Regions from separate parts of the Bacillus sp. NEB1478 genome, predicted to be linked through region 1. Evidence: a T-box and tRNA genes for the amino acid it is inferred to sense, from the RefSeq annotation. Region 1 holds a T-box; the other holds one or more tRNA genes.
The links. A T-box is a leader RNA that pairs with one kind of tRNA and senses whether it is charged. The one in region 1 lies ahead of pheS (phenylalanine--tRNA ligase subunit alpha), so its partner is inferred to be a tRNA-Phe.
Positions count from the first base shown of each region.

Region 1 (3,405 bases):
GAGAAAGATTACGATCCAAAAGCAGCAATTTTTTAGAAAACAGCCTAATTTTCTAAAATACGTTATAATAGCTTAGGTATGAAAGGCAGGGGAATAAAAGTGAACATTCAAAGACTGTTTTCAATGCAAAAGGAACTAAATAACCGGATTGTTAAAGAACATCAACTTAACAATGAAGATTTATATGAAAAAAGACGATTAGCATTCCTTGTTGAACTGGGAGAGCTTGCAAATGAAACAAGATGTTTTAAGTATTGGAGTACAAAATCGCCATCTCTAAAAGAGACCATTTTAGAAGAATATGTTGATGGCTTGCATTTTGTATTATCAATAGGGATTGATTTGGAAATTACTGATATTCAGCTGCCAGATGAGGTAAAACTGCAAACAAAAATGGACAATATAGAATTGACGGACGTTTTTTTATCTTTATATCAAGCGGGATCCAAAAAGCTGTCTATAAATGAGTTTGTATTATTTTTTGAGGATTTCATGGGGCTAGGTTCAAAGCTTAAGTTTAGTTATGAGGAGATTGAAGCGGCATACCTTGAAAAAAATCTTGTAAATCATGAGCGTCAAAATTCTGGATATTAATAAAATAAAACCCGGAGAACCGGGTTTTATTTTAAACCATTAGATAAAGTGGTTAAGATTTCTTCTTTTTTTTGCTCGTCTGAATTTTTCCAGATTACTTCAAAAAGGACACCAAGACCAGGTAGCATTTTTTCTTCTCCGCTTTCGATCGCATCTACAATTGTATCCTGCAGCTGTTCTTTATTATTTCCTGTAACGTTATGCAATACTGCTTTTCTTAAATCAAGATTCATTGGATAAGCACCTCTATTAATTTTTTTCTTTTTTTATTGTGTACGTTTTGTACTTATTTTATGAATGAATAATAAATATTTTATGATTTAAAGGAGTTAATTCAATATGAAGTACATTGAATCCGAATCAAATCCATCCATTAAACAGTGGAAAAAATTACATACTAAAAAAGAGAGGGAGAAAACAGGGACATTTTTATTGGAAGGACCCCATCTTGTAGAGGAAGCCATATCTTCTGGAGCAAAGTTAGTGCATATTATTATTGAAGAGAACTTTGAAATACAAGAAGATTGGTTAAAAGAAAAATTTATTTTATGGTCAGTTTCTTCAAAATTAATGAAAATGCTATCTGAAACAGAGAAACCTCAAGGGATTATTGCTGTTTGTGAAATGCAGCCAGAACCTGATGAATTGTTAAAAGAAAATGGTCGTTATTTATTTGTTGATGGCGTCCAAGATCCAGGTAATCTTGGGACAATTATTCGCACCGCAGATAGTGCTGGTTTGAATGGTGTTATTTTGGGTGAAGGTACCGCCGATCTTTATAATGGGAAAACAGTTCGTTCTACACAAGGGTCTCTCTTTCATTTGCCAATTGTAAAAAGAGATCTCCAAACCGCTTTATATGAATGTAAATCGTTAAATATTCCAGTGTATTCGACATCACTCCAAAATGCGGTTGATATGAGAGAAGTTCCAGAGTCGGATGGATTTGCTTTAATTGTAGGTAATGAGGGTGCAGGTGTTCAGCAATCACTGCAGAATGAATCAACGATGAATGTCAAAATACCGATTTTCGGTAAGGCCGAATCTTTGAACGTCTCAGTAGCTACAGGTATTCTTCTTTATGAACTTCAACGTAAAAGATAACCTTTTTCGGGCAATATACGTGAGATGCGTTGCAATTTCTAATTTTTATCATATATAATGGAACAAGACCAAATGAAAATAAAATAATAACGTTGATGGAGAATAGTAAATAAACAACCGCCAATTAGGGAGGAAATGTCCAGGACTGCAAGCATTTCTTTGGTAGGGGTTATCGAATTCACTCCTGAGTTGTCACCTGAAAAATACGAGTAGGGCTGACCGGTGAAGAGCCGTTACTTTAATGAAGTGAACAGTGTTTTTAATCATTGTTAAATTGGGTGGTACCGCGAACTCCTCGTCCCTTATTGGATGAGGAGTTTTTTATATTTAAAGGAGGGGTTGTAAGGTGAAAGAACGTTTAGAAGCCTTAAAATTGGAAGCAATCGGAAAAATACAAGAAAGCCATGATCTTAAAGACCTGCAAGCTGTTAAAATATCTTACTTAGGGAAAAAAGGTCCCATTACTGAAGTGTTAAAAGGAATGGGGAAATTATCAGCAGAAGAAAGACCTGTTATTGGGGCTTATGCAAATGAAGTAAGAGACAGTATTCAGCTTGAAATAGATAAAAAGCAAGCCACTCTAGAAGAAGCTGCGATTTCCGAAAAATTAGCGAAAGAAATGCTGGATGTAACATTGCCTGGAAGACCGGTGAAACATGGGAATGCTCATCCCCTTACATCAGTAGTTACTGAAATTGAAGATTTATTTTTAAGCATGGGCTTTACGATTGCAGAAGGTCCTGAAGTAGAAACAGATTACTATAACTTTGAGGCGCTTAATTTACCGAAAAACCATCCTGCCCGTGATATGCAAGATTCGTTCTTCATTACAGAAGATATCTTGCTTCGAACACAAACATCACCTGTGCAGGCGAGAACAATGGAAATGCACGAAGGAACAGGACCGGTAAAAATTATTTCTCCTGGTAAAGTGTATCGACGTGATAATGATGATGCGACACATTCTCATCAATTTATGCAAATTGAAGGTTTAGTCGTTGACCGTAATGTTCGTCTTAGCGACTTAAAAGGAGTTCTAGAAACATTTGCTAAGAAAATGTTTGGTGAAGATCGCAAAATCAGATTACGCCCAAGCTTTTTCCCTTTTACAGAGCCGTCCGTTGAAATGGATATTTCTTGCTTTAAGTGCAGTGGAAAAGGCTGTTCAATTTGTAAGCAAACAGGCTGGATTGAAATTTTAGGAGCAGGTATGGTACATCCAAACGTCCTTGAAATGGCAGGTTTCGATTCTAAAGAATATACAGGCTTTGCATTTGGTATGGGTCCAGAGCGTATCGCGATGCTTAAGTACGGAATAGATGATATCCGTCATTTTTATGCGAATGATATCCGGTTCTTAAAACAATTCAAAAATGTGTAAACGGGGGAGGATTTAAATTGTTAGTATCTTATAACTGGCTAAAAGAATATGTAAATGTAGAAATTAGTCCTGCAGATTTAGCAGATAAAATAACGAAAAGCGGTATTGAAGTTGAAGTTGTTGAAGCATTAAACAAAGGGGTTAGCGGAGTTGTTGTAGGGCATGTCCTTGAATGCATTCAGCATCCAAATGCTGATAAACTGAGAGTATGCAAAGTGGATATCGGACAAGAAGAAGTTTCACAAATCGTTTGTGGAGCACCAAACGTTGCTGAAGGACAAAGAGTTGCAGTAGCTGTTCCTGGTGCTGTTCTTCCAGGAAACTTT
Region 1 is NZ_CP134049.1:1,229,708-1,233,112, forward strand. It holds gene RGB74_RS05885 (dUTP diphosphatase) at 100-594, shown strand; gene sspI (small acid-soluble spore protein SspI) at 621-827, opposite strand; gene RGB74_RS05895 (TrmH family RNA methyltransferase) at 934-1,698, shown strand; T-box leader at 1,782-2,004, shown strand; gene pheS (phenylalanine--tRNA ligase subunit alpha) at 2,045-3,079, shown strand; gene pheT (phenylalanine--tRNA ligase subunit beta) at 3,097-3,405, shown strand, end outside.

Region 2 (3,405 bases), 330 kb from region 1:
AAAATATTTTCGTAATACAATCTCAAAATCCATTTGGAGATGGAAACATGCTTCTTGATGAAATACTGCTTAAACTGGCAAAAACGTTCAGCGTGCATGATATCTGTTTATAATATAGAGCTCTTATTTCTCTGGTTCCGCATGATTTCTAATATTAAAAAAATGAACAAAAAAAGCTGCTGGAGATCCCAGCAGCTTTTTTGTAAATTATTTAGCCTCGTTGTAGCGTTTTTCAACTTCATCCCAATTTACAACATTCCAAAATGCATTAATGTAATCTGGGCGTTTGTTTTGGTATTTTAGGTAATACGCATGTTCCCAAACATCCAATCCAAGAATTGGTGTCTTACCTTCCATAACCGGGTTGTCTTGGTTTGGAGTACTTGTCACTTCAAGTTCGCCATTGTTAACTACAAGCCAAGCCCAGCCTGATCCAAATCTTGTTTTTCCAGCGTTTGCAAATTCTTCTTTAAAAGCATCAAGGCTTCCAAATTTGTTGTTGATTTTGTCAGCAAGTTCACCAGATGGAGCATTAGCACCGCCTGGAGCAATAACTTCCCAGAACAAGCTGTGGTTAGCATGACCTCCACCATTGTTTCGAACAGCGTTTTGAATGTCTTGCGGAAGAGCGTTTAAGTTTGAAAGAAGATCCTCAAGACCCTTGCTTTCAAATTCAGCTTTACCTTCAAGAGCAGCATTCAAATTGTCAACATACGTTTTGTGATGACGACCGTGGTGAATTTCCATTGTCTCTTTGTCGATATGCGGTTCAAGTGCGTTTGTTTCATAAGGTAATGCAGGCAGTTCAAATTTAGCCATGTTCATTTCCTCCTTAGAATATGTAGAATTTTTTTGATTTCAAGGGAACCTTGAAACGTGAAACCATTTAGTCAACTTACTTGTTTAAAAAGTGATGTAAATGATTAATTTTACCTTATCAAATTTACACTAAAACTTCAATTCTTAAACACTAATACATTTTTATATAGAAAAAAACCTTACGAAAATTCGTAAGGTATGATATGTATACATGGTGGCTCGAGACGGAATCGAACCGCCGACACGAGGATTTTCAGTCCTCTGCTCTACCGACTGAGCTATCGAGCCAAGAAGTATTATTTGTCCGCCGGTTCCCTGTCTCTTCCTCTAATAAGAAGCACTGCGGGAATATCCGTCGAGACAACTCGTAGTTTTAATCACGGTGTTTTGCTCGTGACTGAGCTATCGAGCCAAAAATTTCAAAAACTAAAATTTTTGATTTTTATTAAAATACTGTGTCTCTTCCTCTACCAGCTTATCTACTATGTGTATCCGTCGAGACAAATCGCAGCCTAATCGTGAAGTAACGCTCTTAGCTATCGAGCCAAGAAGTATTATTTGTCCGCCGGTTCCCTGTCACTTCCTCTAAAAAGAACCACTTCGGGAATATCCGTCGAGACAACTCGTCGTTCATTATGTTGTAAAGCTCGAAGCTACCGAGCTAAAAAAAATGTGGAGGAGGTAGAGGGATTCGAACCCCCGCGGGTCGTTAAACCCCTGTCGGTTTTCAAGACCGATCCCTTCAGCCGGACTTGGGTATACCTCCTCGATTTTGGTGGACCCTGTAGGACTCGAACCTACGACCAATCGGTTATGAGCCGACCGCTCTGACCAACTGAGCTAAGGGTCCATGAAAAAAATTATGTAAGTGATAAATGGGGCGGACGAGGGGAATCGAACCCCCGAATGTCGGAACCACAATCCGATGCGTTAACCACTTCGCCACGACCGCCATCGTGGTAAAAACATTTTGGTAGCGGCGGAGGGAGTCGAACCCACGACCTCACGGGTATGAACCGTACGCTCTAGCCAGCTGAGCTACACCGCCAAAATGGCTCCACAGGTAGGACTCGAACCTACGACCGATCGGTTAACAGCCGATAGCTCTACCACTGAGCTACTGTGGAATAATGAATTTACTTTGTTAAGGACAAGAACTACTATAGCATGTATTCGCAAACAATGTCAACAACATTTTCAAACGAACACATGTACTTTTTTAGAACAAAAATAATATAGCACGGCTCAAGGTTTTAATCAAGACTGTTTATAAAACTTGATAATAAAAGTAGCCGATCATAAGGGCTTGCGTTATCACTTTGATTACAGTTGTACCTACGAATGCCAATACAGTACCTATTCCAATTGAAACAGAAGACTTAAATCCTTTTCTATGAAAAATGAGCTCGGCAAGTACCGCTCCTAAAAATGGTCCAATAATAATATTTGCTACAGGGATAGGAATTACTAATGGACCAACAAGCAAACCTATCGTACTGCCCCACATAGCCGCTTTGGATCCTCCCTTTTTCTTAATTGCATAAGCATTTCCTGCGTAATCAATCACGAATAGACTAATGAACAACAAGACTTGGATTATGATAAATAACGGGGTAAATGGATCAAATGAAAAGGCAAACCCATAAATCAAAAAACCACCCGCTAAAAATAAAACACCAGGTAAAATTGGATATATTAAAGCAATAAAACTAATAACAAAAGCTAGTGCAATCAATATCCAGTACAATATATCCATTGTTTTCCCCTTTCTTTCATAATGAAAGGCTGTTTTCTAAAAGATTGTTTCTTTTCAAATCTCGTTTTTATTATCTTCTTAGACAGTTGATTGGAGTGGAAGGTAGCGAGACTCCTCGAAAATGAAAATCACATTTTCTTCGTGCGATGTAACGCTGTCGAAGCTTTCCTTGTCCTGCGGGACAGGCGGGCAGGTGAGACACTTATACGTGAAGCGTGCGAATGTGGCTCACCGCCTACCCCGTGGAAAGCGAGCGACCTGGAACGGAAATCAACTACTTTCAAAAGTAACAATGAATACGAATACAGCCTTTCTAAAAGATTGTTGCTTCTGGCTCGAGAATTGATCCTCCAATATGGATCTTCATCTATCTTCTACTGTGGGCACACCGCACGCCCGATGAAAGCGAGCATCCTGTAACGAAAATCAACAACTTCCAAGAAGAGTGACAATAGTTACTAATGAGCTTTAAAAGTTATCAAGTGAAGCTCTCTTGATTTTTAGTTTACTTTTCTAAAACGGCTTCTGCAATATTAACAGCGTGATCTCCAATTCTTTCTAAGTTGCTGATGATATCAACAAAGACAATTCCGGCATTTCCATCACATGCTCCTTCGTTCATACGGAGAATGTGCTGTTTGCGAAGTGTGCGTTCCATTTTATCGATTTTATCTTCTAATCCTAATACCTCTTGAGCCAATTCAATATTATTTTTTTCTAAGGCTGTAATGGCTCGCATTAATGTCATTAGTGTAAGATCAAACATTTCATTAATTTCATTGTTTGCTATCTCTGTTAGACGTACGTTGTTTCGCAGCTGATAATCCACT
Region 2 is NZ_CP134049.1:1,564,630-1,568,034, reverse strand. It holds gene RGB74_RS07615 (hypothetical protein) at 1-113, shown strand, start outside; gene RGB74_RS07610 (superoxide dismutase) at 208-819, opposite strand; tRNA gene RGB74_RS07605 (tRNA-Phe) at 1,032-1,107, opposite strand; tRNA gene RGB74_RS07600 (tRNA-Ser) at 1,493-1,585, opposite strand; tRNA gene RGB74_RS07595 (tRNA-Ile) at 1,593-1,669, opposite strand; tRNA gene RGB74_RS07590 (tRNA-His) at 1,696-1,771, opposite strand; tRNA gene RGB74_RS07585 (tRNA-Met) at 1,791-1,867, opposite strand; tRNA gene RGB74_RS07580 (tRNA-Asn) at 1,872-1,946, opposite strand; gene RGB74_RS07575 (DUF456 domain-containing protein) at 2,087-2,575, opposite strand; gene RGB74_RS07570 (Na/Pi cotransporter family protein) at 3,081-3,405, opposite strand, start outside.
Region 2: it encodes a tRNA-Phe, which carries the amino acid that the T-box ahead of pheS (phenylalanine--tRNA ligase subunit alpha) is inferred to sense. The anticodon was not compared.